One region of the Streptococcus suis S735 genome, then DNA from elsewhere that is predicted to be linked to it. Evidence: predicted binding sites of a transcription regulator. Region 1 holds the regulator's gene; the other holds the start of a gene.
The links. The regulator HrcA, encoded in region 1, represses chaperone genes, less so after heat shock. The targets are predictions, from matches to a motif close to TTAGCACTCNNNNNNNNNGAGTGCTAA.
Positions count from the first base shown of each region.

Region 2: groES (co-chaperone GroES) is a predicted target of HrcA. The motif match lies at 1,345-1,371, and genes of this name have one in related genera.

Region 1 is NC_018526.1:277,247-292,840, forward strand. It holds gene mvaD (diphosphomevalonate decarboxylase) at 1-790, shown strand, start outside; gene YYK_RS01455 (phosphomevalonate kinase) at 792-1,871, shown strand; gene fni (type 2 isopentenyl-diphosphate Delta-isomerase) at 1,882-2,979, shown strand; gene YYK_RS01465 (ABC transporter ATP-binding protein) at 3,074-4,822, opposite strand; gene YYK_RS01470 (ABC transporter ATP-binding protein) at 4,812-6,554, opposite strand; gene YYK_RS01475 (ACT domain-containing protein) at 6,811-7,077, shown strand; gene YYK_RS01480 (PFL family protein) at 7,089-8,426, shown strand; gene YYK_RS01485 (histidine phosphatase family protein) at 8,502-9,197, shown strand; gene hrcA (heat-inducible transcriptional repressor HrcA) at 9,516-10,550, shown strand; gene grpE (nucleotide exchange factor GrpE) at 10,563-11,075, shown strand; gene dnaK (molecular chaperone DnaK) at 11,172-12,995, shown strand; gene dnaJ (molecular chaperone DnaJ) at 13,427-14,563, shown strand; gene YYK_RS01510 (lipoate--protein ligase family protein) at 14,839-15,594, shown strand, end outside.
Region 2 is NC_018526.1:126,383-141,976, forward strand. It holds gene YYK_RS00820 (DUF2785 domain-containing protein) at 1-380, opposite strand, end outside; gene YYK_RS00825 (single-stranded DNA-binding protein) at 435-830, shown strand; gene YYK_RS10230 (hypothetical protein) at 949-1,194, opposite strand; gene groES (co-chaperone GroES) at 1,392-1,673, shown strand; gene groL (chaperonin GroEL) at 1,684-3,306, shown strand; gene rpsL (30S ribosomal protein S12) at 3,538-3,951, shown strand; gene rpsG (30S ribosomal protein S7) at 3,968-4,438, shown strand; gene fusA (elongation factor G) at 4,995-7,076, shown strand; gene YYK_RS00860 (M13 family metallopeptidase) at 8,065-10,056, shown strand; gene gap (type I glyceraldehyde-3-phosphate dehydrogenase) at 10,423-11,433, shown strand; gene YYK_RS00870 (phosphoglycerate kinase) at 11,689-12,888, shown strand; gene YYK_RS00875 (FUSC family protein) at 13,694-14,209, shown strand; gene YYK_RS00880 (MerR family transcriptional regulator) at 14,285-14,656, shown strand; gene glnA (type I glutamate--ammonia ligase) at 14,685-15,594, shown strand, end outside.

The sequences.
Region 1 (15,594 bases):
TTTATTTTGCGAATATATAGGTGAAAGGGCATTTGCCCGAGTGGAAAGTCTAAATTTTGTTCCGACTGCAGCTGGTTTGGCAAGCTCAGCATCAGCCTTCGCAGCGCTTGCGCTTGCAACCGCAACTGCCTTGGATTTAGATTTGTCACCAGCCACCCTATCAACCCTTGCTCGCAGGGGTTCTGGCTCTAGTACCCGTAGCCTATTCGGTGGATTTGTTGAGTGGGGCATGGGAACTGGTTCGGAAGATTCGATGGCTCATCCCATTGATGATGCGGATTGGGATATCGGCATGGTCGTCTTGGCGGTCAATACCGGACCGAAAAAGATTGCTAGTCGAGAGGGAATGGACCACACAGTTGCCACCTCACCATTTTACACAGCCTGGGTAGAAACCGCTAAGCAAGACTTGGTGGACATCAAGGCAGCTATTGCCAGCCGTGATTTTGAAAAACTTGGTCAGATTACAGAGCACAATGGCATGAAAATGCATGCAACAACGCTCTCTGCCAATCCACCCTTTACCTATTGGTCAGCCGATAGCCTAGTGGCTCAAGAGGCAGTCCGTCAGGTTCGTGAAGCAACTGGCTTATCAGCCTACATGACCATGGATGCAGGACCAAATGTCAAGGTCCTCTGTCGAGCAAGTCAGATGGATGAGCTAGTAGCTGGATTGGCCAAAGTCTTCCCAAGAGAGAAAATCATCACCAGCAAGCCTGGACCTGCTGCTTATGTTCTCAGTGAGAAGGATTGGCAGGCATCACAAACAGCATTTGAAAAGGGAATCTAGCATGAAAGTGCAAGTAAAGATACCAGGAAAACTCTTTCTGGCAGGGGAATATGCAGTTGTTGAAGCTGGCTATCCTGCGGTGATTGCGGCGGTTGGCCAGTACCTAACCGTCACCATTGAAACAAGTGACCAAGGCAGTCTTCATTCTAGTCAAAAGGCAGACCTTTATCTGACCTGGGAGCGTAAGGAAGGTGCCGTTCGTATTCAAGGTAGCCATCCCTATGCCTTGATTGAATCAGCTATGCAGGTGACAGAAGCCTATCTGACGGCCAAGGGCTATGCTTGTCATGGAACCTATAGCCTATCTGTACAGTCCGACCTAGATGACCAAGCCTCTGGTGCCAAGTACGGTCTGGGGTCTTCAGGAGCAGTAACGGTTGCGACGGTCAAGGCCCTGTTGACCTATTACGGTCATCAAGCGGATGCCCTTTTGACCTACAAGCTAGCAGCTCTGACCCAGTCCAAGCTAGGCATGACAGGTTCCTTTGGAGATTTGGCGGCTTCCAGTTTTGGCGGCTTGATAGCCTATCATTCCCTGGACCGTTCTTGGCTTTTAGGGAAAATGGCAGAGCTGTCTCTGCTGGATGTGGTGGAAAGTGATTGGCAAAGTTTGTCTATCAGCCCTATCCAGTTACCCCAAGGTCTAGACCTCTTGGTTGGTTGGACAGGGTCGGCGGCTTCAACGGATAGTCTAGTTTCCCAGATGGAAAGCCAAAAAAGTCAGACAGAAAAAGAGCAAATTCATAGCCAGTTTTTAGCCGACTCCAAGACTTGTGTAGAGCAGTTGATAGTGGCCTGTCAGACAAATGATTCAGTATCAGCTAGACAGGCCTTGTCAGCTAATCGCAAGCTCTTACAGGACTTTGCGAGAGGAATGGGCTTGGTCATTGAAACGCCTCAACTGAGTCAACTCTGTGATCTGGCCCAAACTTATGGAGCGGTGGCCAAATCATCTGGTGCTGGCGGAGGTGACTGCGGTATTTGCTTGGTAGACAGTAAGGAACAAAAAGCAGCGATAGAGACGGCTTGGCAAGAAGCCGGTATTTTTCCACTCACCCTAAACATCGCAAGTAGAGAATAAGGAGAACCCTATGTTTTATCTAGGAGAATTTGGTTTAGATCGCAAGGATCAACACGTTGGCTTGGCCAATCAGCAATATAGTGCCACGCCGGCCAAGGACTTTACAGAAACTCTGTTTGTCCATCATTCCCTGCCGCAGACCAAGGTGGATGAAGTGGATATTTCGACCAGTGTAGCTGGTTTGGACTTTGCCTTTCCTTTCTTCATCAATGCCATGACTGGTGGAAGCAAGAAGACCCGGGAAATCAACCGTCTGTTGGGAATTATGGGGCATTTTGGCAAGATTGCCCTGGCTTCTGGTTCGGTCAGTGCGGCAATCAAGGATCCGTCTGTTGCGGAAACCTTCTCTGTTATGCGTCGGGAAAATCCTTACGGGATAATCTTTGCCAACCTAGGTGCCCATCATAGTGTGGAAAATGCCAAGCGGGCGGTGGATTTGTTGGAGGCCAATGCCATTCAGATCCATGTCAATGCTCCTCAGGAGATTGTCATGCCGGAGGGGGACCGTGATTTCACTATGTGGTTGAAGAATATTGAAACTCTGGTGCGGGAGATGGAAGTGCCTGTCATTGTCAAGGAAGTTGGTTTTGGCATGAGCCGTGAAACAGTAGCCCAGCTGGCTTCTGCCGGCGTGCAAACAATTGATGTATCTGGTACTGGGGGAACGGATTTCGCCAAGATTGAAAATGCCCGTCGGACCTTCAATGACTATGCCTATTTAGAAGGTTGGGGCCAGTCTACCGTGACTTCCTTGGTGGAAGCTATGTCTGTTTCTGAAGAAGTTTGCCCAAGCCTGATTGCTTCTGGTGGCATTAAAACACCGCTAGATATTGTCAAATCATTGGCTTTAGGTGCAGACCTTGTCGGTATGTCCAATCATTTCCTTCAATATGTCAAGGATGGAAAAGGGCATCGTTTTGACGACGGTTTGCAGGCTATTAAGGTCTATCAATGGCAGATTGCTGAAATCATGACCATGCTGGGTGCTAAGAATATTGCGGAACTCCGGCAGAAAGATCTGGTCTTGGCACCAAATGTCCAGAACTGGTGTGAGGCGCGTGGGATTGATTGGAAAGCCTATGCCCGTCGGTCAGCGAATGTGAGTTAAAGAGAGATAGATTGATGTCTTCAGTTCTCAACAATGTAGAAAAATAAAAAAGCCAGGTCCATTTTGGAACTTGGCTTTTGTCATGGAGTGGTTTCTAGGTTGCTGTTAACTGGCCTGCTTGTAACTGGTACATACGGTGGTAGTGACCCTTGAGGGCTAGAAGTTCTTCATGATTGCCTGACTCGATGATCTTTCCCTTATCCAAGACATAAATACAGTCGGCATCCTGAATGGTCGATAGGCGGTGGGCGATGGCAATGGTTGTCCGCCCTTTTCGCATTTTCTCAAGAGAAGTCTGGACTGTCTTCTCCGTCTCAGAATCGATATTGGCGGTAGCCTCGTCTAAAATGAGAATCTTAGGCTGGCTAGCCATGGTGCGTGCAAAGGCCAGCAGTTGCCGTTGTCCTGTCGAAAAGGCGGAGCCCCGCTCGGTGACCAAGTGGTCGTATTTCTCAGGAAGTTTTTCGATGAAGGGAGCAGCGTCCACAAATCGAGCCGCTTCCTCAATCTCCTCCTGAGAAATATCCTGATACATCTGGATATTGGATGCAATGGTTCCGTGAAATAGAAAGGGATCTTGCAGGACTAGGCCAATCGCGGACCGCAATTCTTCCTGCGAAAAGCTACGAATATCCTGACCGTCAATCAAAATCCGTCCAGATTGGAATTCATAGAAACGCATAAAGACATTGATGATAGAAGATTTGCCTGATCCTGTAGCACCCACAAAGGCGATGGTCTGCCCCTGTCTCACTTCAAAGGAAACCTTGTCCAGAATTTGCCGCTTGCCGTCATAGGAAAAGTAAACATCCTCAAAGACAATATGCCCCTTGTCAATCTTGGCCCCTCGGTCCAGCTGTAGTGGCTCCTCGATGGTCTGGTCCATGAGCGTAAAGACCCGTCCGGCAGATACCATAGAGGTTTGGAGGGTGGAAAAATGCTGCGTGACATCCAGCAAGGGATCGAAAAGACGATTGACATACTGGATGAAAGCATAGATAAGACCAGCAGAAATTCCAGCCTGTGACCAGTCCAAACCAAAATAGGTCATGAGTAGGGCATAGGCCAAAATCTTAACAAGTGACAGGGCAGGGCGGAGAAAGAGACTGTCCAAGGCCATGGAACGACTGGCATAGTCCAGATGTTCCTGGTTGATAGCCTCAAACTCTTCCTTTAGCCTCTCCTCTTGAGAAAAGGCCTGGATAATCCAAATCCCCTCGATGCTCTCTGCCAGTTTGCTGTTGATGGCACTCAACAGACTTCTAGTCTTGGCCACAATGGGAGCTGACCGCTTCCGATACTGATCAACCAGGATGAAAATCACGGGCAGGAAGAGGACAATCAGACTGGTCAATTTCCAATCCAGAGCAAACATGGTCGAAAGAGTCGTGACGATAATAAAGAGAGCTGAGATAAAACTGGATAAAATCCCTGAAAACATCTCTGAAATACTCTCCGTATCATTGGTGATGCGAGAGACAATGGAACCACTAGGAGTCTGGTCGAAGTAAGCCATTCCCAGCTTTTCCATTCTCCCAAAGGCATCCCGGCGAATATCTCTGACAATGCTGTAGGAAACTTTAGCAAACCAGAGATTTCCAAAATATTGAAGTACCATTTGAAGCAGATAGAGGGCGAAGTAGGCAGCTAGAATGGCCACAGCAGTCTCAGAAATAGTAGAAATGTAGTGGTCGATAAAATAAGAGGCTAGAAGGGGAATTAGACTGCGGACCACGGTAGTCAGTAGCAAAAAGCTCAAGGCAAGGACTGTCAGCAGTCGATAGGCTTTGAGATAGGACAAGAGTCGCAAAAAAACACTAGCTTGCTTGGTTTTAGAGAGCATCACTTTCCTCCTTTTCGAGTTGCTGCATCATATAGGTATCGTAGTACCAGCCTTTTTCATCTAGTAATTCTTGGTGACGACCTCGTTCTACGATTTTTCCATCTTCAAGGACCAGAATCAAATCGGCATGGACAATAGCTGACAGGCGATGGGCGGTGATAATGGTGGTTTTGTCAAGGCGTTCTTGCTTGATGGTTTCGAGAATAGCGTGTTCTGTTTTAGCATCCACCGCTGAGAGCGAGTCATCCAAGAGCAGGATATCTGGATTGAGAATCATGGCACGGGCCATAGCCAACCGTTGTTTTTGTCCGCCAGAAAGGGAAATCCCCTTTTCGCCGACCATGGTTTCAAAGCGGTCGGGCATATCCTGAATATCCTCATAGACATGGACAGCCCGAGCGGCCTCTTCTACCTGATTTAGAGATAAATCGGGATTGCCGAAGCGGATGTTTTCAGTAATGCTGGTCGCAAAGAGGAACTGGTCCTGGGGTACATAGCCAATTAAGCGTCGCAGGTCAGCTAGCTTGTAGTTCTTGATATTTTCTTGATTGAGCAAGATCTGTCCATTTATCACATCGTATTCTCGCATCAGGAGCTTGAGCAGGCTTGTTTTCCCAGAACCTGTTAGCCCCACAAGACCAATTGTCTGCCCTTTTTTGATCTGAAACTGGATGTCTTGGAGGACTGGTATGTTATCATAGGCAAATTCGCTAATCTCATAGACAAGCTCTCCATTGCTTGGTGCAGGCAGCGGTTGGTCTGTTTCAATGACCTCTGAGGAAATGCTGAGAAGGGTCTGAATCCGATTGTAAGATACATCACCACGCTGGCTAATATTGACCAAAAAACCAATCGCCATAAGAGGCCAGACGAGGAGATCTAAATAGGTCATGAAAGTTACTAGTTGGCCCAGACTGACCTGACCTTGCGAGATGAAGTGAGAGCCGACCAGAAGGGTCAGCAGGTAGGACAGGCCAATGAAGAAGAGGACGGCAGGGTTGAACAGGGCATCGTAACGCATGGTTTTGATATTCTGCAAGAAGGCTGCTTGGTTGACTTCCTGAAAAGCCGCCGTTTCTTGTTCTTGGTAGCCAAAGGATTTAGTAACCTTTATACCAGAAACAGCTTCCTGGACCTTGTTGTTAAGCTCTGAAAAGGCTGCCTGTGAAGCCTTGAAATTTTCATGAGTGCGACGGCCTAAAAAATTAGTGGTTAGAGTCATGAAGGGTAGGGGGAGGATTGCAACCAAGGTCATCTGCCAGGAAATGCTCAAACTCATCGTAATTAGGGTAACCAAGGCTGTGACCGTTGCATCAACAAAAGACATGACGCCACCACCTGCTAGTCGGGTCAGGGCATTGATATCATTGGTTGCGTGGGCCATTAAATCCCCAGTCCGATGTTGCTGAAAAAAGGATGGAGATAGGTGCATAAAGTGGTCAAACAGCCGAGCCCTCATGATTTTTCCTAGACGATAAGATGTTGCCAGGATGTTCATTCGCCAAAGATAGCGGAGGCCGTACATGGCCAAGGCTGACAAGATGAGCCCAGCTACCCCGAGTAGCAAGCGATGCTCAGTCAACTGTCCGCTGGCAATCTGGTCAATCAACTGCCCCATGATAGAAGCGGGAAGGAGATTGAGGAGGCTGACCAAACAGAGTGATAAAATCCCAATCAGATAGGCCTTTTTCTCAAGGGAAAAGAACCACCACAATTGCTTGATAATCTTCATAAATGTCCTTTCTGAACAAAAGAAAGGTTGGTAGCTTGTCGCAACCAACAAATAATAGAATTCGGTGACACTAGTGTATCACAGACTGGTAGAAATAGAAAGTTTGTAACTTAAAAATTAGGCAACTCTAGCCGTAGCCGAATAGAAGAAACAGTTGGAGTTGTAAACACGTACGATACAGGTAGAAATCAAAAGATTTTTACCTTTTTCTGTCTATTTATGATAAAATATATGAAAATTTAGAAGAGGTGTTCAGATGAAAGCTATTGTTACAGTTGTCGGTAAGGACAAGTCAGGAATTGTTGCGGGTGTTGCGACCAAGATTGCGGAGTTAGGGCTCAATATCGATGATATTTCACAAACTGTTTTGGATGAGTATTTTACCATGATGGCGGTGGTGTCATCAGATGAGAAGAAAGATTTCACCAAGCTTCGTGCAGAACTAGAAGCCTATGGTCAGGCTTTGAATGTGAAAATCAACATTCAAAGTGCAGCCATTTTTGATGCTATGCACAACTTGTAAGGAGAGATTTCATGGATATTAGACAGGTTAGAGAAACCATTGAAATGATTGAGGAGCAGAATTTCGATATTCGGACCATCACCATGGGGATTTCCCTCTTGGACTGTATCGACTCGGATATCGACAAGGCTGCGGAGAAAGTGTATACCAAGATTGTCACCAAGGCCAAGAACTTGGTAGCAGTCGGCGATGAGATTGCGGCAGAACTAGGCATTCCCATTGTCAACAAACGGGTGTCAGTAACGCCTATTGCTTTGATTGGTGCGGCGACGGATGCCACGGATTACCTTCCCCTAGCTCATGCCTTGGACAAGGCGGCTCATGAGATCGGCATCGATTTTATCGGTGGTTTTTCAGCTCTTGCTCAAAAGGGCTACCAAAAAGGTGATGAAATCCTCATCAACTCTATTCCGCAGGCATTGGCCCAAACCTCTAAGGTCTGCTCGTCAGTCAATATCGGCTCGACCAAGACGGGTATCAATATGACGGCTGTGCGGGACATGGGGCGGATCATTAAGGAGACGGCGGAGGCTTCTGATATGGGGGCTGCCAAGTTGGTGGTCTTTGCCAATGCGGTTGAGGACAATCCTTTCATGGCGGGGGCCTTCCACGGTGTCGGCGAGGCGGATGTGGTCATCAATGTCGGCGTGTCTGGGCCTGGTGTGGTCAAGCGTGCCCTTGAAAAAGTGCGTGGTGAGAGCTTTGATGTGGTGGCGGAGACCGTCAAGAAGACGGCTTTCAAGATTACCCGTATCGGTCAGTTGGTCGGCAATATGGCCAGTGAACGCCTGGGGGTTAAGTTCGGTATCGTGGACCTGTCGCTTGCTCCAACACCAGCTGTTGGCGACTCAGTAGCACGGGTTTTGGAGGAAATGGGCTTAGAAACCGTTGGTACGCACGGAACGACTGCTGCCCTGGCTTTGCTCAATGACGCAGTCAAAAAGGGTGGGGTCATGGCCTGCAACCAAGTCGGTGGCTTGTCAGGTGCCTTTATCCCTGTGTCTGAGGATGAGGGCATGATTGCGGCGGTGCAAAATGGCTCGCTCAACCTTGAAAAATTGGAAGCCATGACGGCTATCTGTTCTGTAGGTTTGGACATGATTGCCATTCCAGAAACAACGCCTGCTGAAACCATTGCGGCTATGATTGCGGATGAAGCGGCTATTGGGGTTATCAATCAGAAAACAACTGCGGTTCGTATTATTCCGCTTGGAAAAGAAGGAGACATGATTGAATTTGGCGGCCTTCTGGGAACAGCTCCTGTTATGAAGGTCAATCAAGCTTCGTCTGTGGACTTTATCAACCGTGGTGGTCAGATTCCAGCACCGATTCATAGCTTTAAGAACTAAAAAACGTAGACCGATTGCCACAAGCAGTCGGTTTTTTGTTATACTAATAGTAAGAAATGACAAGGAGAAAAACGAATGGCAGATGTAAGATTATATATTTCTCGTCACGGGAAAACCATGTTCAATACCATTGGGCGCGTGCAGGGCTGGTGTGATACGCCGCTGACCAAGGTCGGTGAGGAAGGAATTCGTGAACTGGGCTTGGGGCTCAAGGATGCGGGCCTTGACTTTAAACTAGCCGTATCCAGTGATCTGGGTCGAACCGTTCAGACCATGACCATCGCCCAGCGTGAGTTAGGAATTTTAGGGAAAATCCCTTATTACCAAGACAAGCGTATCCGTGAATGGTGTTTCGGTAGTTTTGAAGGCATGTACGATGCCGAGCTTTTCCAAGGGGTCCTGCCTCGTTTGAAAGGGACAGTTGATGCGACGGGTATGTCCTTTGCGGAAATCGCAGCAGGTATCCAAGAAGCAGACACCGCTGGCTGGGCGGAATCGTGGGAGGTTTTGAGCAACCGTATCTTGACAGGTTTTGAATCCATCGCCCAGGACTTGGAAAAACAAGGCGGAGGCAATGCCCTTGTGGTCAGCCACGGTATGACTATTGCGACATTGGCTCATTTGTTAGAGCCAGAGCGTGGTGCCAATGTCTTTCTCGATAACGGCTCAATCACCGTCCTCAAATACGAAAATGGCAAGCTTTTAATTGAAGCAGTTGGGGATTTATCCTACCGCAAACGTGGGGCAGAGTTGATTGCCCAAGGGAAATAAGATATAAAATCAGGGAGGATTCTCTGATTTTTTTTCTTGACATCCACCATTCTAGGTCCTCAGACTGATTTTTAGCACTCTAAGCAAAAGAGTGCTAATTTTTTGTCTTTTTCTCTTGACAATCCATTTTTTCGGCGTATAATGGGAGTATAAGTAATTAGCACTCGATATCATAGAGTGCTAACGCTCTTCAAAAATCAACACTATCCGTTGTCAGCTTGCCTTTGTGAACCACAGTTCTACATTCGGCCTCGCTTCCTAGGCTACTGTCGATTTTCGCTGAGCGTAACTAAAACAGTGTTCATGAAAGGAGCGGAGATGATTACCCAACGTCAAAATGATATTTTGAATCTGATTGTTGAATTATTTACGCGCCATCATGAGCCAGTTGGTTCTAAGGCCTTGCAGGAAATGATTGCTTCAAGTTCGGCTACCATTCGTAATGACATGGCCAAGCTAGAGCAGTTGGGTTTGCTGGAAAAGGCCCACACATCAAGTGGTCGTATGCCCAGTCGGGCTGGTTTTCAATACTTTGTCAACCACTCGCTCAATCTGAAACACATCAATGAAGAAGATGTTTATCAAGTGGTTAAGGCCTTTGACTTTGAAGCCTTCAAGCTAGAGGACATCTTGGAGCGAGCAAGTCAGGTCCTAGCGGATTTGACAGGCTACACCTCGGTCATTTTAGATGTGGAGCCGACCAGTCAGCAGCTGACTTCCTTTGACATTGTGCAGCTCAGTAGCCACGATGCTCTGGCAGTCTTGACTCTGGACCAGTCCAAACCTGTCACTGTTCAGTTTGCTATTCCTAAGAACTTCTTGACTAGGGATTTGGAAGTGCTCAAACGCTTAGTTGATGAGCGCTTCGTTGGGCAGACGGTCTTGGCAATCCACTACAAGTTGCGGACGGAGATTCCCCAAGTGGTGCAGCGTTACTTTGCCACGACGGACAATGTCTTGGATCTCATGGACTACATCTTTTCCAATCTTTTCCAAGAATCGGTCTTTATCAGTGGAAAAGTTGCCTCGCTGACCTACGGCAATCTTGCCACCTACCAACTCTTGGATAGTCCTCAGTTATTGGCACCAGAGTTGCGGCAGGGCTTGGCTCCCAACCAGCAGACCAGCATTTCCGTGGCGGAACATAGAGAACCTGCTCTTGCAGATGTGACGGTCATTCATCATCGTTTTCCAATCCCCTATCGGGGCATGGGCCAGATGAGTTTGCTCGGTCCTGTTGACATGGACTACCGTAGGCAGATGAGCTTAATCAACATCATCAGCCGCATCCTATTTATGAAATTAACCGATTACTACCGTTATCTAAGTAGTAATCATTACGAAGTCAATTAGAAGGAGAATGCTTTGTCAGAAGAAATCAAAAACGAAGAAATCGTAGAAGAGGTTGAAGCAACAGAAGAAGTTGTGGAGACACCTGAAAAATCAGAATTGGATTTGGCAAACGAGCGCGCTGAGGAATTTGAAAACAAGTACCTTCGTGCCCACGCTGAAATGCAAAATATCCAACGCCGTGCAAACGAAGAACGCCAAACCATTCAGCGTTACCGTTCGCAAGACTTGGCCAAGAAAATCTTGCCGAGCTTGGATAACTTGGAACGTGCCCTTCAAGTCGAAGGCTTGACAGAAGATGTCAAAAAAGGCTTGGAAATGGTTCAAGAAAGCTTGATTCAAGCCCTTAAAGAAGAAGGGGTGGAAGAAGTCGCAACAGATGTCTTTGACCCAAATCTTCACATGGCCATTCAAACAGTCCCAGCCACAGACGATTGCCCAGCAGAACACATCGCACAAGTCTTCCAAAAAGGCTACAAGCTGCATGAACGCTTGCTGAGACCGGCTATGGTAGTGGTGTCGGAATAGTCGCTCTGCTATTTCCCAAAAAAGAAAACCTGACCGAAATGTCATTAAACTAGGCTAAATTGAACATAAAAAGTAAATTAAAAAGAGGTAACACATATGTCTAAAATTATCGGTATTGACTTAGGTACAACAAACTCAGCAGTTGCAGTTCTTGAAGGAACTGAATCAAAAATCATTGCAAACCCAGAAGGAAACCGCACAACTCCGTCTGTTGTGTCTTTCAAAAATGGTGAAATCATCGTTGGTGACGCGGCAAAACGCCAAGCGGTAACCAACCCAGATACCATCATCTCTATCAAATCAAAAATGGGAACTTCTGAAAAAGTTTCAGCAAACGGTAAAGAATACACACCACAAGAAATCTCAGCAATGATTCTTCAATACTTGAAAGGTTACGCTGAAGAATATCTTGGTGAAAAAGTAACCAAAGCGGTTATCACTGTTCCTGCTTACTTCAACGATGCCCAACGTCAAGCAACCAAAGACGCTGGTAAAATCGCTGGTCTTGAAGTAGAACGTATCGTCAATGAACCAACTGCAGCAGCTCTTGCTTACGGTTTGGACAAGACTGACAAAGATGAAAAAATCTTGGTATTCGACCTTGGTGGCGGTACATTCGACGTATCTATCCTTGAACTTGGTGACGGTGTCTTTGACGTACTTGCAACAGCAGGTGATAACAAGCTCGGTGGTGACGACTTTGACCAAAAGATTATCGACCACATGGTAGCAGAGTTCAAGAAAGAAAACGGTATCGACTTGTCAGCTGACAAAATGGCCCTTCAACGTTTGAAAGATGCAGCTGAAAAAGCTAAGAAAGACTTGTCAGGCGTGACTTCAACTCAAATCAGCTTGCCATTCATCACTGCAGGTGCAGCAGGTCCACTTCACTTGGAAATGACATTGACTCGTGCGAAATTTGACGAATTGACTTACGACCTTGTAGAACGTACAAAAATTCCTGTTCGTCAAGCCCTTTCAGATGCAGGTCTCAGCCTATCAGAAATCGATGAAGTAATCCTTGTCGGTGGTTCAACTCGTATCCCAGCCGTTGTGGAAGCTGTAAAAGCTGAAACTGGTAAAGAGCCAAACAAATCTGTAAACCCTGACGAAGTGGTTGCCATGGGTGCGGCAATCCAAGGTGGTGTGATTACTGGTGATGTCAAAGATGTTGTTCTTCTTGACGTAACACCATTGTCACTTGGTATCGAAACAATGGGTGGTGTATTTACAAAACTCATCGACCGTAACACAACAATCCCAACTTCTAAATCACAAGTTTTCTCAACTGCAGCGGACAACCAGCCAGCTGTTGACATCCACGTGCTTCAAGGTGAGCGTCCAATGGCAGCGGACAACAAGACTCTTGGTCGTTTCCAATTGACAGACATCCCTGCAGCACCTCGTGGTATTCCACAAATCGAAGTAACATTCGACATCGACAAGAACGGTATCGTTTCTGTAAAAGCCAAAGACCTTGGTACACAAAAAGAACAAACTATCGTTATCCAGTCTAACTCAGGTTTGACAGATGAAGAAATCGACCGCATGATGAAAGATGCAGAAGCTAACGCGGAAGCAGATAAGAAACGTAAGGAAGAAGTGGACCTTCGTAACGATGTTGACCAAGCAATCTTTGCGACTGAGAAAACTCTTAAGGAAACAGAAGGCAAAGGCTTCGACGCAGAACGTGACCAAGCCCAAGCTGCTCTTGATGAGTTGAAAGCAGCTCAGGAAGCTAACAACTTGGACGACATGAAGGCTAAACTTGAAAACCTCAACGAAAAAGCCCAAGCCCTTGCAGTGAAACTCTACGAGCAAGCCGCAGCAGCACAACAAGCAGCCGCAGGCCAAGAAGGTGCCCAAACAGCTAACAATGCAGATGATGATGTGGTAGATGGCGAGTTTACTGAAAAGTAGTACTCTTCGAAATTCTTCACTAGGCTTCGTTAACTCTCCTCGATGAACTCCAGTTCAATCTTCGTCCAGTTGCCTAGCCTAGTCTTGAATTTCTTTGAGTATCTAGAACAAGGAAAGTTATCTTTTTTCCGTAGTTCTTAGCTTGAACTCAGTTCTCCTCTTCCCGAGAATAGAAATTATTAGTTAATAAAGATTCCAATCACAGAGGTTGCAACCCAGCCTCTGTTTTTGGGTAAATACCCGTCTAACTTTTACAGAAAGGAAAGTGTTCGTAACTGAACACGGGCTACTTTCTGAGTTTCGTCTATTATTTAACGAAAGGAAATGAACTCGCCCTAAAAGCTGTGTGAAAAAGATAAATCGTCTAGAAAATCAGGATTTTCTGCCGATTTCCTATTTTCACTTTGCTTTTAACGGGCTTGGTATCTTATATGAACAATACTGAATTTTACGATCGTCTTGGTGTTTCTAAGAATGCTTCGCCAGACGAGATTAAGAAGGCTTATCGGAAGCTTTCAAAGAAATACCATCCAGATATTAACAAGGATCCGGGTGCGGAGGATAAATACAAGGAGGTCCAGGAGGCTTATGAGACCTTGAGCGACCCGCAAAAACGGTCTGCCTATGACCAGTATGGTCCTGCTGGTGCTAATGGAGGCTTCGGCGGAGGAGCAGGTGGCTTTGGTGGTTTCGACGGAGCAGGTTTCGGTGGCTTTGAAGACATTTTCTCTAGTTTCTTTGGTGGAGGTGGTGCGACGCGCAATCCTAATGCACCTCGTCAAGGGGATGATTTGCAATATGCGGTCAATTTGAAATTTGAAGAAGCGATTTTTGGTGTGGAACGAGAAGTTTCCTACAATCGTGAAGCAACTTGTCGAACCTGTACAGGTTCAGGTGCCAAACCTGGAACAAGTCCGGTAACCTGTGGGCGTTGTCATGGTTCTGGAGTGATCAATGTGGACACCCAAACTCCACTTGGAACCATGCGTCGTCAAATGACCTGTGATGTCTGTCATGGTCGCGGAAAACAAATCAAAGACCCATGTACAACCTGTCATGGAACTGGTCATGAAAAACAAGCCCATACGGTAACGGTTAAGGTGCCAGCTGGTGTGGAAACTGGTCAACGTATTCGCTTGGCTGGTCAAGGTGAAGCTGGTTTCAATGGAGGTCCATACGGAGATCTCTACGTTGTCATTCAGGTCCAACCTTCAGACAAGTTTGAACGTGAAGGGACCACCATTCACTATAAACTGAACCTCAACTTTGTCCAAGCAGCACTTGGAGATACTGTTCATGTGCCAACAGTTCACGGTGATGTGGATATGGTCATTCCTGAAGGTACCCAGACTGGTAAGACCTTCCGACTCAAAGGAAAAGGTGCACCAAGTGTTCGTGGTGGAGCTATTGGTGATCAATATGTCACAGTAAATATCGTCACTCCGACAGGTTTGAATGACCGCCAAAAAGCAGCTCTTAAAGAATTTGCGGCAGCTGGAAATATTGATGTCAAACCCCATAAAAAAGGATTTTTTGACAAGGTAAAAGATGCCTTTGAGGATTTATAATTCTAAGATGAGACTGGGCAAAAAGCCCAGGACCACTACTCAGAGTTCGTTTCAACATCTCAGCGCAGTGGTTGATTGGCAGATTTGTTCGTGTTTTGCACTCCAAATCTGGCCTAATCAACTGTGCGGGGGTGGGAAGACGAACTCTTTTTATCTTGGTCGAGTTCTTTCCCACTCCCCTTTCTTTTTCAGAAAAAACTCTGGGCATTTTCTCCGACGCATCACAGGCTCTGTGTTAAAATAAGATATAGTAATTTGAAAGAGAACGCTTACGAATGAAATCTTGGGTTGAGAATGTGACCATAAAGAAATACGAAGATCGGTCTGGCTTGACGGGTTTGAAACAGGAGCCACTGGTGTGGACTGAGGTCTTTTTGCGCGAGGTCAATCGTCAGTCCAATACAGGAATTTTACATTTTTGGCCCATGGACCAAACGGTCATTCTGGGGATGATGGATAGTCAGGTTGCCCAGCTGGACAAGGGCTTAGCCAGTATTGGTCAGGCAGGCTACAGTCCTATTATTCGGAGTTTGGGCGGTTTGGCAGTCGTTGCAGATGAAGGGATTTTAAATGTCACTCTGATTTTGTCCAATCCTTCTGGTCACAAGGTTGATTTGCGGGAGTCTTATCAGGTCATGGTGGATTTGATTGCCCAGGCACTTTCAGATTTTCCCTTTGAGGTTGTCAGTGGTGAGGTGGCAACTTCCTACTGTCCAGGGACCTACGACCTTAGTATCAAGGGGCGGAAGTTTGCTGGATTGGCCCAGCGGATTTACCAAGAGGCTATTGCCATTTCTGCCTATATCAGTGTGTCAGGTAATCAAGTCAAACGTGGGCAAGTGGTGGCGGATTTTTATGTGGCAAGTTTTGCTCCGCAAGAAGTATCGGACAGATTTCCGCAAGTAAATCCGGATTCGATGGCCAATCTGTCAGACTTGGTCGGTCAGGATGTGACGGTGGAGGATATGAAGAAACGGATTGAGCAAGTATTGGTTGAAAATGGGACCAGGCTGTCTACTTTTTATCCCTCG
Region 2 (15,594 bases), 150 kb from region 1:
GACCAGTCATTTTCAATCGTCAAATAATCCAAGGCCTGCTGGAAGAGTAGCTCATGGTCGTCAGTGCTTAAAAATGCATGATAAATAGACTCTGGCTCATTATCGACAGACAGCAACAGACAGTAAAGTAGGCAAGTAAAACTTCGTTTTTGTGTGGGGCCTTCTAGGGAAAATGGCTTGGTTTCTTGAGAGAATTGCAGTAGCGACTGTGCTTGTTCTCTTGTAATCAAGCCCTCCAAAAAGATATGGCAAAAACTAGCATAGACCAGTTCGTCGCGTATAGTAGGGTCTGGATGGCCGATGTTTTCCAACAACCAATCCAGTTCGGCATTGGTATATGGTTGGGAGGTCTGTATCTTTTCCATCAAAAATTCTTTCATGATTTTCGCTCCTTTTCTAATCCTTCTACGAATAGATAAGTAGGAGGATATAATATGTATAATAAAACAATTTTAATCGGTCGCTTGACGGCCCAACCTGAACTCACTCAAACACCAACTGGCAAAAATTTGACTCGTGTAACTGTCGCAGTCAATCGCCGATTTAAGACAGAAAATGGTGAGCGTGAAGCAGATTTTCTCAATGTTATTTTCTGGGGCAAACTGGCGGAGACACTTGTTTCTTATGGCAGCAAGGGTAGTCTGATTTCTATTGATGGTGAGTTGCGAACGCGAAAATACGAAAAAGACGGCAGCAACCACTATGTGACAGAGATTCTAGGCCAATCTTTCCAATTACTAGAAAGCCGTGCTCAACGTGCCATGCGTGAAAATAATACTGGTGATGACCTAGCTGACTTGGTCTTGGAAGAGGAGGAATTACCGTTTTAAAGCAATATCAGTCCCAAGACCGATGGAGTGTATTGAAAAATAGGCTATACTATAGTCAATCCTAAATATTTTTCATATCTCCTTAAAAACACCGACGAAAGTTGGTGTTTTTGGCTACTTATTTTCTATATTTCCACCATTCTATCAGCATGATAATTAGAGAAAGTAGGAGAACTCCGTAGAAGAAAAAGATGATGTAATGAGGGTGGGAAAAGAGAAGCCACCAGACTAGCCAGAGTAGGTAGGCGAATATCATTTTCCCCCAAAAGCCTAATTTACGTTTTAAAAACCATTCTGCAAAACTTTCGTAGGCTGAAAATCGGCTTTCAAGGTAATCAATTTTTAAATCTCTAAAAAATTTCATGAATACCCCCTAACTTTTTAAAAATAGTATAGCATAATTTAGCGGTAATGGATAGGCAAGTTCTGTCTCGGTCTCAAGATGGATTTTCATGAAAAAGGGATAGAATGTTCTTGACTATTTTTGACCAAGTGATACAATAGGAAATGTGAATTAGCACTCGAATACAAAGAGTGCTAAAAAGACCAGGAGGTAATACCATGTTGAAACCATTGGGCGATCGTATCGCCGTAAAAATTGAAGAAAAAGAACAAACAGTTGGTGGCTTTGTCCTAGCAGGCGCAAGCCAAGAAAAGACAAAAGAAGCAAGTGTCCTAGCGATCGGACAAGGGATTCGGACCTTGAACGGAGACTTGGTTGCCCCAGCGGTGGCAGTTGGAGATACTGTTTTGATTGATGCTCACGCAGGATTGGAAGTCAAAGACGGTGATCAGAACGTTCACATCATCCGTGAAACAGATATTTTGGCAATTGTAGAATAGAGGTAGAAAAATGGCAAAAGAAATCAAATTTGCAGCAGATGCGCGTGAAAGCATGGTCCGTGGTGTCGATATTTTGGCTGACACAGTCAAAGTAACCTTGGGTCCAAAAGGTCGTAATGTTGTCTTGGAAAAAGCTTACGGTTCACCACTCATTACAAACGACGGTGTAACCATTGCTAAAGAAATCGAGTTGGAAGATCATTTTGAAAATATGGGTGCTAAGTTGGTATCCGAAGTGGCTTCAAAAACCAATGACATTGCCGGTGACGGGACAACAACTGCTACTGTCTTGACCCAAGCTATCGTACGTGAAGGCTTGAAAAACGTAACTGCAGGTGCCAACCCAATCGGAATTCGTCGCGGGATTGAAGCCGCGGTTGCGACTGCGGTTGAAGCCTTGAAAGCACAAGCAAGTCCTGTATCCAATAAAGCTGAAATTGCTCAGGTAGCAGCCGTGTCTTCACGTTCTGAAAAAGTTGGTGAGTACATTTCAGAAGCTATGGAGCGCGTGGGAACAGACGGCGTTATTACTATCGAAGAATCTCGCGGTATGGAAACAGAATTGGATGTGGTTGAAGGTATGCAATTCGACCGTGGTTATCTGTCACAATACATGGTAACAGATAATGAAAAGATGGTAGCTGAACTTGAAAATCCATTTATCTTGATTACAGATAAGAAGATTTCTCATATCCAAGATATTTTGCCACTCTTGGAAAGCATTCTTCAGGCCAACCGTCCGCTTTTGATTATTGCTGACGATGTGGATGGCGAAGCTCTTCCTACACTTGTTCTCAACAAGATTCGTGGTACATTCAACGTTGTTGCAGTCAAAGCTCCAGGCTTTGGTGACCGTCGTAAAGCCATGTTGGAAGATATCGCTATCTTGACAGGTGGTACAGTCATTACAGAAGACCTTGGTTTGGACTTGAAAGATGCGACCATTGAAGCCCTTGGTCAAGCTGCCAAGGTTGTGGTCGACAAAGATGGTGCAACCATTGTTGAAGGTGCTGGCAATCCTGAAGCCATTGCCAACCGTGTGGCTGTTATCAAGTCACAAATTGAGGTAACCACTTCAGAATTTGACCGTGAAAAATTGCAAGAGCGCTTGGCTAAATTGTCAGGTGGTGTCGCAGTTATCAAAGTCGGTGCCGCGACGGAAACTGAGTTGAAAGAAATGAAACTCCGTATCGAAGATGCCCTCAACGCAACACGTGCCGCAGTTGAAGAAGGAATCGTTGCCGGTGGTGGTACAGCACTTGTAAATGTTATCGATAGCGTAGCGAAATTGGAGTTGAAAGGCGACGATGAAACAGGACGCAATATTGTCCTTCGTGCCTTGGAAGAACCAGTTCGTCAGATTGCCTATAACGCAGGCTATGAAGGTTCAGTTATCATTGATAAATTGAAGAATTCTGAGCTTGGCACTGGCTTTAACGCTGCGACAGGCGAATGGGTCAATATGATGGATGCAGGTATTATTGACCCTGTTAAGGTGACTCGTTCGGCCCTTCAAAACGCAGCTTCTGTAGCCAGCTTGATTTTGACGACAGAAGCAGTTGTTGCCAACAAGCCAGAACCAGCTGCTCCAGCTATGCCACAAGGTATGGATGGAATGGGTATGGGCTACTAAGAAATAGCAAAATGACACAGCTACTTGGCTGTGTTTTTTTCTTGAAAATTTCAAACATATCTATTTGACAATGGTTTTGGGATGTGGTACTATATTAGACGGTACTTTTTACTTTTGGTCTCTCAAGAGTGTACAGGGACGTGCTGACAAATGTTGCAAAAGTACACACAGATAGGGGTTGTCACCAATGCCCTATCACCAAAAATAAAAAATATATACAGGAGAATGTAGATGCCTACAATTAACCAGTTGGTACGTAAACCACGTAAGTCTAAAGTAGAAAAATCTAAATCACCAGCTTTGAACGTTGGTTACAACAGCCGTAAAAAAGTTCAAACAAACGTTTCATCACCACAAAAACGCGGTGTTGCAACTCGTGTCGGAACAATGACACCTAAAAAACCTAACTCAGCCCTTCGTAAATTTGCTCGTGTACGTTTGAGCAACCTTATCGAAGTTACTGCTTACATCCCAGGTATCGGTCACAACTTGCAAGAACACAGTGTGGTTCTTCTTCGTGGTGGACGTGTAAAAGACCTTCCAGGGGTACGTTACCATATCGTTCGTGGTGCACTTGATACTGCTGGTGTAAACGATCGTAAGCAAGGCCGTTCTAAATACGGTACTAAACGTCCAAAAGGCTAAGAAGGGGGAAATATAAATGAGTCGTAAAAATCAAGCGCCTAAGCGCGAAGTATTGCCAGATCCATTGTATAACTCAAAATTGGTAACTCGCTTGATTAACCGTGTTATGTTGGACGGTAAACGTGGTACTGCTGCATCAATCGTTTACGGTGCCTTTGATCAAATCAAAGAAGCAACTGGTAACGATGCACTTGAAGTATTTGAAACAGCAATGGAAAACATCATGCCTGTACTTGAAGTACGTGCACGTCGTGTCGGTGGTTCTAACTACCAAGTCCCAGTTGAAGTTCGTCCAGAGCGTCGTACAACACTTGGTCTTCGTTGGTTGGTAACAATCGCTCGTAACCGTGGTGAGCACACTATGATCGATCGCCTTGCGAAAGAAATCATGGATGCAGCAAACAACACAGGTGCAGCTGTTAAGAAACGTGAAGATACTCACAAAATGGCAGAAGCAAACCGCGCATTCGCACACTTCCGCTGGTAAGATAGGATATTTTAGCGTTAAACAAATGCTAGCCAAAATAGGAAAATTGACGCAGAAACTTCAGTTTCTAGGAGATTTTATCTTTTTGGCAGACATTTGTAGCTAAAATTCAACTAAGATTAAGATACGAGGGCGTCAAGCAACTCCTAGACAAAATAGGGAAGCGAAGCAGATTGCTGTGCAATCAATGAGGTTCATCTTTTTGTCAGCGAGTTGTAGCCCGAGTTCAATTAGGATGTAAGGACGTTAAGAAAATTCAAGGAAAAATAGGAAATCAGACGATGGACCTTAAGGTCCAAGGAAGATTTATCTTTTTTCCAGAATTTTTAGTTCGAACTCAACTAATTAAGATGTGAGGACGTTAAATCAGTTCTACATAAATCAATTGAGATTATGGTAGCAACTTATCGTTCAACCATCACAAATCGGATTGAGGCTTGCCTCGTCCACTTCACACCATTAGTAAGAACTTAAGCGGGTGGGATTTGCCCACTCGCTTTTCTTAAAATATGGTATAATCAGAATAGAAATCTAAAAATATAGGAGAACAAACCTCATGGCACGCGAATTTTCATTAGAAAAAACTCGTAATATCGGTATCATGGCGCACGTTGACGCGGGTAAAACAACGACAACTGAGCGTATTCTTTACTACACTGGTAAAATCCACAAAATCGGTGAAACTCACGAAGGTGCATCGCAAATGGACTGGATGGAGCAAGAGCAAGAGCGTGGTATCACTATCACATCTGCTGCGACAACAGCTCAATGGAACAACCACCGTGTAAACATCATCGACACACCAGGACACGTGGACTTCACAATCGAAGTGCAACGTTCACTTCGCGTTCTTGATGGTGCGGTAACCGTTCTTGACTCACAGTCAGGTGTTGAGCCACAAACTGAAACAGTATGGCGTCAAGCAACTGAATACGGTGTTCCACGTATCGTATTCGCTAACAAAATGGATAAAATCGGTGCTGACTTCCTTTACTCAGTAAGCACACTCCATGAGCGTCTTCAAGCAAATGCTCATCCAATCCAATTGCCAATCGGTTCTGAAGATGAGTTCCGTGGTATCATCGACTTGATCAAGATGAAAGCTGAAATCTATACTAACGACCTTGGTACAGATATTCTTGAAGAAGATATTCCAGCTGAATACCTTGAGCAAGCTGAAGAATACCGTGAAAAATTGGTTGAAGCAGTTGCTGAAACTGATGAAGAATTGATGATGAAATACCTTGAAGGTGAAGAAATCACAAATGACGAATTGAAAGCTGCTATCCGTAAAGCAACTATCAACGTTGAATTCTTCCCAGTATTGTGTGGTTCAGCCTTCAAAAACAAAGGTGTTCAGTTGATGCTTGATGCGGTTATCGACTACCTTCCAAGCCCACTTGACATCCCTGCTATTAAAGGTGTTAACCCAGATACAGATGCTGAAGAAGAGCGTCATGCATCAGATGAGGAGCCATTTGCAGCTCTTGCCTTCAAGATCATGACTGACCCATTCGTAGGTCGTTTGACATTCTTCCGTGTATACTCAGGTGTCCTTAACAGCGGTTCATACGTATTGAACACTTCTAAAGGTAAACGTGAGCGTATTGGACGTATCCTTCAAATGCACGCAAACAGCCGTCAAGAAATTGAAACTGTTTATGCAGGTGACATCGCCGCTGCGGTTGGTTTGAAAGATACTACAACTGGTGACTCATTGACAGATGAAAAAGCAAAAATCATCCTTGAGTCAATCCACGTTCCAGAACCAGTTATCCAATTGATGGTTGAGCCTAAATCTAAAGCTGACCAAGACAAGATGGGTATTGCCCTTTCTAAATTGGCTGAAGAAGATCCAACATTCCGCGTTGAAACAAACGTTGAAACTGGTGAAACAGTTATCTCTGGTATGGGTGAGTTGCACTTGGATGTCCTTGTTGACCGTATGCGTCGTGAATTCAAGGTTGAAGCAAACGTAGGTGCTCCTCAAGTATCATACCGTGAAACATTCCGCGCTTCTACACAAGCTCGTGGTTTCTTCAAACGCCAGTCTGGTGGTAAAGGTCAATTCGGTGACGTTTGGATCGAATTCACACCAAACGAAGAAGGTAAAGGTTTCGAGTTCGAGAACGCTATCGTCGGTGGTGTGGTTCCACGTGAATTCATCCCAGCGGTTGAAAAAGGTCTCGTAGAATCTATGGCTAACGGTGTTCTTGCTGGTTACCCAATTGTTGACGTTAAAGCTAAGCTTTACGATGGTTCATACCACGATGTCGACTCATCTGAAACAGCCTTCAAAGTGGCTGCATCTCTTGCCCTTAAAGAAGCGGCTAAATCAGCTCAACCAACTATCCTTGAGCCAATGATGCTTGTAACAATCACTGCACCTGAAGATAACCTAGGTGACGTTATGGGTCACGTTACTGCACGTCGTGGTCGCGTTGATGGTATGGAAGCTCGTGGTAACACACAGATTGTTCGTGCTTATGTACCACTTGCTGAAATGTTTGGTTACGCAACTGTTCTTCGTTCAGCAACACAAGGTCGCGGTACTTTCATGATGGTATTTGACCACTACGAAGATGTACCAAAATCTGTACAAGATGAAATCATTAAGAAAAACGGTGGCAATGCATAATTGTCTATCTACACCTACCTTCGGGTAGGTGTTTTTTTGGTACGACGGATATGTCACACATCTGAGCGTGATACTCATACTCTTCGAAAATCAAAATTATCCGTTGTCAACTTGCCTTGATGAACTCCAGTTCTATCTTCGGCTTCGTTTCCTAGGCTACTTTTGATTTTCATTGAGTATCAGTAGTTTATCTTTGATTGCTTCGACGAGCGAGGAAACTTCGTTTCCTTATTTCCAACTTCAAACACTTCACTGGAGTATTTGAACTCGCTTTGTCGTACTTTACAGAAGTGATTTGCGAGGCAAGTCTTATTTCCAACCTAGAACAGCCTTTAGGCTGTTCTAGCAACTTGCAGCTATTGAGACGAACTTGCTTCGCCCTATCTCCAGCCTTCAAAGGTTTCCCGAACCTTTGAAGCGAGTACTAAAAACAAACTAAACGACTACACTATATAAAACAGATATCCGCCAGATTCATTTTGGAAATATACAATGAGAAAGCTACAATTTATAAAAAATTACCCTAATTTAGGTGTGGATGGCTAACAAAAGATCAGGGTTTGCTATTTTGGGATTTCATTGGGTATAAGTTCCTGTTGTCGATGAACTCAACAGTGACTCCCAGGTCCGACTACTGTGAAATAAACGGATTAAAACAGTCTGGGGTTAGACTATTTCAGCTCAACAACTAGAAATTAGGAATTGTTGCCGAACTCTTTTGATCGTTCGAGTTCTCGCCTACTCACACTTAATCAGCTAAAATAAATGTTTTAAATTATTTAGAATTACTTTGTTTGGGAATGGTTATAAAAAATAAGAGAATTAATAGATAGGCTACAGAAGAAAAGCAGATATAAATGTTAGAATCCTTATAAGGTAGATCGATGAAAGAGTAGTTTAGGACCGCTAATTACTAAAGGAGGATGCTTGTATGGTGATGAAATAGTGGTACTAAGCACATTAACAATAAAAAGAAAGGACAGAAACCATGAGAAAAAAACTAAAATTTTTATTAGTAGCAGTCGCCTGTGCGACATTTTTGACAGCCTGTGGCACAAGTAATTCCTCGGCTCCCAAAGCAGGTGAAGCAACACCACAGACGGATTTTCATTCTTATATCAATGCGCAATGGTTGAAAAATACAAAATTAGGTGCCGGTGAATCGCAAATAGATAATCTGAGTCAACTCTCTGAGAAAACGCAAGAAGCGATACAGGAGATGATTGACCAGCTGGATATGGACTATTCCAAGCTGCAAGCTGGTAGTGATGAGAAAAAACTTATTGATTTTTACCGATTGGCAGCCGATTTTGATACTCGCAACAAATTGGGGTTAGAGCCTATTAAGCCTTATCTAGAGGAGATTAAAAAAGCCTCTACCATGGAAGAACTCAACAAGATTCTGGTGGCCCTATACGGCAAAAACATCCGCAATTTGCTTCATATAAACGTTACTCAAGATATAAAAGACAGTAACAAAAACACCATCTACGTTGACCCTCACGAGTTAAGTTTTCCAAAAGAAAATTATGATGGCACAGATGAATTTTCATTGAAAAATCAAAAAGCCTTTAAAGCCTATCTGCAGGAAGTATTTAGCTTGTCAGGAGAAACCTCAAAAGAAGCCTCTTCTAAGGCAGATCTCCTCTTTAATTTGGAAAAAGAGATGGCTGCAGTGCAACGGCCAAAAGAAGAAGCCAATAACTTTGAAGCCATGTATAACGAGAAGACTTGGGATGAGGTCAAAGCACTGGTTCCCAACCTACCGATTGCTGAGTTGGTTTCTGAGTTAGGACTTCAGAATGCCCCAACGACAGTCGTATCAGATCCAGATGCTCTAAAAAAATTAAATGAACTCTATCAAGAAAAGAATTTAGACGCTCTTAAGGCTCTGCTCCAATATCGTGTGATTGCCCATTACAATGCTTATCTGTCAAGCAATTTAATCGAGGCAAAAGCGAAATACGACGGCGTAGCAACCGGTGCGGTAGATACTCCGAGTCAGAAAGAAGTTGCTCAAGCGGCCATTGATGCAAATTTCTCCGATATGATTGGCAAAGTTTACGTTAAACACCATTTTTCAGAAGAATCCAAGGCTAATATCCTATCTATGGTTCAAGAGATTAAAGCGACTTATGCAGAGCGAATCAAAGCAGTGCAGTGGATGTCTGAAGAAACCAAGATGCGGGCCTTGAAAAAACTAGATACATTGGTTGTTAAAATCGGCTATCCAGACCAGTGGAAGGATTACTCACAACTTGCTATCCAATCCAAGGAAGAAGGGGGGAGTCTTCTTTCTAACTTCGATATGGTAAAAACACTTGAATTGCGTGAAGAGATGGGGCAATTTGGCAAGCCTTTTGATAAGTCGCAGTTCGGCATGCCTTCTCACACGGTGAATGCCTATTACAGCCCAACTAACAACGAAATTGTCTTTCCAGCGGGGATTTTACAGGCTCCTCTCTACGATCCAAAAGCTAGTCCCGAAGAAAATCTAGGTGGAATCGGGGCTGTTATCGGTCATGAAATTTCCCATGCCTTTGATAAGGCTGGTTCTCAATTTGATGAAAAGGGGAACCTTGTCAACTGGTGGAAACCAGAAGACCTTGAAAAATTTAATAAAAAGGTTCAACAGGCAGCAGATATCTACTCTAAATTGGAAGTGGCTCCGGGCTACTATGTCAATGGCGAAATTTCAACCGGTGAAATCATGGCGGATCTCGGTGGTTTAACGGTTGCCATTGATATTGCTCAGAAAAAAGGCTACGATACGAAGAAAGTCTTCGAGTCTTATGGTAAAGCATGGCGTGAAGTCACCACCAAAGAATTTGCTATTGCCAACATCAGCGACGAACATCCACCAGCTAAATATCGGGTTAACAACATTGTCAACCAAATTGATCAATTCTATACAGACTTCAATGTCAAAGAAGGGGATCCAATGTATGTGAAACCAGAAGACCGCCTACGAGTGTGGTAAAAGATTATAGAGGTGTCTGCGGTCCAAAATGGGCGGTAGACACCTTTTTAGGTAAAAAATAGAAGTAGCGGTAAACCAAGAATCGGTAAAAAATGTGTCGAGGTATGGCAATGCTATTAAGTTAAGTATTTAACCAGTCATAACCACCCGAGAAAACGCATGGCTATGATTTTTAACTTTTATTTTTTGGCCTTCTATTTTTTACATAAGATGAACCGGTAAGCAGTTGCAATTTTCGGTAAATAGTTATATAATAAAAACGTTGAAAAGATGCTTGTAGGCTTACAAGTTAATATTTTCACAAAAGGATTAAAAGGCTTGCCTTTTAAAATAAAGAACTCGATTTTCATAAGGAGGAAATCATTCATGGTAGTTAAAGTTGGTATTAACGGTTTCGGACGTATCGGTCGTCTTGCTTTCCGTCGTATCCAAAACGTAGAAGGTGTTGAAGTTACTCGTATCAACGACCTTACAGATCCAGTAATGCTTGCACACTTGTTGAAATATGACACAACTCAAGGTCGTTTCGACGGTACTGTTGAAGTTAAAGACGGTGGTTTCGAAGTTAACGGTAAATTCGTTAAAGTTTCTGCAGAGCGCGAGCCAGGAAACATCGACTGGGCTACTGATGGCGTAGATATCGTTTTGGAAGCTACAGGTTTCTTTGCTTCTAAAGAAAAAGCTGAGCAACACATCCACGCTAACGGTGCTAAAAAAGTTGTTATCACTGCTCCTGGTGGTAACGATGTTAAGACTGTTGTTTTCAACACTAACCACGACATCCTTGATGGTACTGAAACAGTTATCTCAGGTGCTTCATGTACTACAAACTGTTTGGCACCAATGGCTAAAGCTCTTCACGATGCATTTGGCGTTCAAAAAGGTTTGATGACTACAATCCACGGTTACACTGGTGACCAAATGGTTCTTGACGGACCACACCGTGGTGGTGACCTTCGTCGTGCACGTGCTGCTGCTGCAAACATCGTTCCTAACTCAACTGGTGCTGCTAAAGCTATCGGCTTGGTAATCCCAGAATTGAACGGTAAACTTGACGGTGCTGCACAACGTGTTCCAGTTCCAACAGGTTCTGTAACTGAATTGGTTGCAACTCTTGACAAGAAAGTAACTGCTGAAGAAGTAAACGCTGCTATGAAAGCTGCTGCTACTGAATCATTTGGTTACACTGAAGACCAACTCGTATCTTCAGATATCGTAGGTATCTCATTCGGTTCATTGTTTGATGCAACTCAAACTAAAGTTATCGAAGTTGATGGCGAGCAATTGGTTAAAGTTGTTTCATGGTACGACAACGAAATGTCTTACACTGCACAACTTGTTCGTACTCTTGAGTACTTCGCAAAAATCGCTAAATAATCCTTAGTGAAAATCGAAGAGGCTTCGGCCTCTTTTTTGTTTTGATTGCTGAAATATAGCTGTTTCCTTATGCTAAGAAACAAGGATGGTATAAGTTGTTTCTGATTTGGCAACTTTAGAATTTGAAAAATCTGATTACGAGGCGATAGTTTTTAGATTTCATAACATTTGTGAAAAAAATATCTTTATGCAAGAAAAAATACAGAAAATATGATACAATGGTAAAGTAAATATAATTTAAGGAGTTCTTATCTAATGGCAAAATTGACTGTTAAAGATGTAGAATTGAAAGGCAAAAAAGTTCTTGTTCGTGTGGACTTCAACGTGCCTTTGAAAGATGGCGTTATCACTAACGATAACCGTATTACAGCAGCTCTTCCAACTATCAAGTATATTCTTGAGCAAGGTGGACGTGCAATTCTTTTCTCTCACCTTGGTCGTGTGAAAGAAGAAGCTGACAAAGAAGGTAAATCATTGGCTCCTGTAGCAGCTGACTTGGCGGCTAAATTGGGTCAAGACGTTGCTTTCATCGCAGGTGCTACTCGTGGTGCTGAATTGGAAGCAGCTATCAATGCTTTGGAAGATGGACAAGTTCTCCTTGTTGAAAACACTCGTTTCGAAGATGTTGATGGTAAGAAAGAATCTAAAAACGACGAAGAACTTGGTAAATACTGGGCTTCACTTGGTGATGGTATCTTCGTTAACGATGCATTTGGTACTGCACACCGTTCACACGCATCAAACGTTGGTATCTCAGCAAACGTAGAAAAAGCAGTAGCTGGTTTCCTTTTGGAAAACGAAATTGCTTACATCCAAGAAGCTGTTGAAACTCCAGAGCGCCCATTCGTGGCAATCCTTGGCGGTTCAAAAGTATCTGATAAGATCGGTGTTATCGAGAACCTTCTTGAAAAAGCTGACAAAGTTCTTATCGGTGGTGGTATGACTTACACATTCTACAAAGCTCAAGGTATCGAAATCGGTAACTCACTTGTAGAAGAAGACAAGCTTGATGTGGCAAAAACACTTCTTGAAAAAGCAAATGGTAAATTAATCTTGCCAGTTGACTCAAAAGAAGCAAACGCATTTGCTGGATACACTGAAGTTCGCGATACAGACGGCGAAGCAGTTTCAGAAGGCTTCCTTGGTCTTGACATCGGTCCTAAGTCAATCGCTAAGTTTGACGAAGCTTTGACTGGTGCGAAAACAGTTGTTTGGAACGGACCTATGGGTGTATTTGAAAACCCAGACTTCCAAGCTGGTACAATCGGTGTAATGGACGCTATCGTGAAACAACCAGGCGTGAAATCAATTATCGGTGGTGGTGACTCAGCGGCAGCTGCGATCAACCTTGGCCGTGCAGACAAGTTCTCATGGATCTCAACTGGTGGTGGTGCATCAATGGAACTCCTCGAAGGTAAAGTGCTTCCAGGACTTGCAGCTTTGACTGAAAAATAGGCGGTAAGTCAGGAATCTATGATTCCGTAGACGCACCCCCGCAAGGCTGAATAGGTTGGTCACAAGCGTAGCAAAGTGAACTGCCATTCAGCTACTGCGTATGAAAGATGAACGATGAAAAGAGTTGGGAGACCAACTCTTTTCTAGTACAAAGGCTAGATTTTCTGTGAACGTAGTGAGTTTAGAAAATCAGCCTAGGTAAAGGCTAAAATGCAACGGATTTCCGTTGCATTTTGTGCATCGCGTAGAGTTTCTACGAAGCTAAGCGAGTTAGAAAGTCTAGCAAGGTGTAAAGTGCTTCCAGGACTTGCGACGGCACGGAGTGCCTAGTGCCATGCCTAGTCTTTCTGGGAAGTGTGACCTAGAAAGACTGGCTAGGTGCTGCCTTGACTGAGAAATAGGCGGTGAGTCAGTTCAACATATCTCCCAGATATGTTGAGGTTAGAAATAGAAGAAACGAAGCTTCTGTCAAAAATGATTCCGTAGATTGTTACTTTGATTTTTCTTGGTGACAACTTCAAATAGTCCACTGGGCTATTTGAACCCCGCAAGGCTGAATCTTGGTCACAACTCCCATTCAGCTACTGCGCTAAAATATAAATGTAAAAAAAGACGTTGTTTTTTGCAGCGTCTATTTGTTTGTCTTACTTCTGGGTTCCTTCTTGCAGCTGATTTAAAGTGGCAGATTATTGGTTTTTCGAAAAGCTGGCGTGAACAGGAGGCTTTTCCAGTCGAGCTTAGGAGAAAAGAAAAGCTGGGCAGGTATTTGCTATTCTATTTTCCGAAATCATGTTAGAATAGAGGCATGTTTAAAAAATATACATTTGATCCAAAGAAATTTCGGTTGGGGATGCGGACGTTCAAATCGGGTTTGGCAGTTTTCCTAGTTATTCTTTTGTTTGGTTTTATGGGCTGGCAAGGGATTCAGATTGCGGCTTTGACGGCTGTGTTTAGTTTACGAGAAGACTTCGATCAGAGTGTCCATTTTGGAGCTTCTCGGATTCTGGGCAATTCTATTGGTGGTTTTTATGCGCTACTTTTCTTTATTTTGGATAGGTTATTCTTAGATCATTTTTGGGTAACTGCGGTTTTTGTTCCGATATTTGTCATGTTAACGATTATGACAAATGTGGCGATGAATAATAAAGCGGGAATTATTGGTGGAGTATCAGCTTTATTAATTATTACATTGTCTATTCCTGCTGGTGATACGATTCAATATGTGTTTATTCGTGTGTTTGAAACCTTTATCGGAGTTTTCATTGCGATTCTAGTTAATTATGATGTGAATGTTATAAAAAAACGTTTTCAGGATAAATGATGTTATAAAATATAACATCACCTATTGACCTCAAAAAAAAATTCTCCTATAATGGTAGGCAGAAAGGAGTTCATTATGAGAGAAAAAGAGTTTCGTCGTTCCTTAGCTATCTTTCCGATCGGTAGTGTGATGAAGTTGACAGATTTAACTGCTCGTCAAATTCGTTACTATGAAGATCAAGGCTTGATTAAGCCCGATCGCAACGAAGGGAATCGTCGCTTGTATTCTCTAAACGATATGGACTTACTTTTAGAAATCAAGGATTTTTTGGATGAAGGTTTGAATATTGCTGCGATTAAGAAGGAATATGCAAATCGGGAAGCGAAAGCTAAGGTCCAAAAACAGCAGAAAACCTTGACTGATGAAGATGTCCGTCGTATCTTACATGATGAATTCAGTCGTCAGGGACGATTTTCAAGTCCTAGTTCCATTTTCCGTTCGTCGTAATTAGCTTTTAAAATAGAGGAGAAAAATAATGACATTCACAGTGGCAGATATCAAGCGCGATATCAAAGAGAAAAACGTTACCTTCCTACGTCTTATGTTTACAGACATCATGGGAGTGATGAAAAACGTAGAAATTCCAGCAACTGATGAGCAGGTCGAAAAGGTTTTGTCAAATAAGGTCATGTTTGATGGTTCATCTATTGAAGGATTTGTTCGTATCAATGAATCAGATATGTATCTTTACCCAGATTTGGATACATGGACTATCTTCCCTTGGGGTGATGAAAATGGCCGTGTAGCTGGCTTGATTTGTGATATTTATACAACAGATGCTAAGCCTTTTGCTGGTGACCCACGTGGAAATTTGAAGAAATCGCTTCGTCACATGGAAGAGGCAGGTTTCTCTTCATTCAACCTTGGTCCAGAACCAGAATTCTTCCTCTTTAAGATGGACGAACAAGGAAATCCAACGCTTGAAGTAAATGATAAAGGTGGTTACTTTGACCTCGCACCAACGGACTTGGCTGATAATACACGTCGCGAAATCGTCAATGTCTTGACAGAGATGGGCTTTGAAGTTGAAGCGAGTCATCACGAAGTGGCAGTAGGTCAGCATGAAATTGACTTCAAATATGCGGATGTCTTAAAAGCTTGTGACAATATTCAAATCTTCAAGTTAGTTGTTAAAACAATTGCTCGTAAGCATGGCATGTATGCGACCTTTATGGCCAAGCCTAAGTTTGGTATTGCTGGCTCAGGTATGCACTGTAACATGTCCCTCTTTGACAAGGATGGAAACAATGCCTTCTTTGATCCAGAAGATCCTCGCGGTATGCAACTGTCTCAAACTGCTTACCATTTCCTTGGTGGTTTGATTAAGCATGCTTATAACTATACTGCTATTACAAACCCGACAGTGAACTCTTACAAGCGTTTGG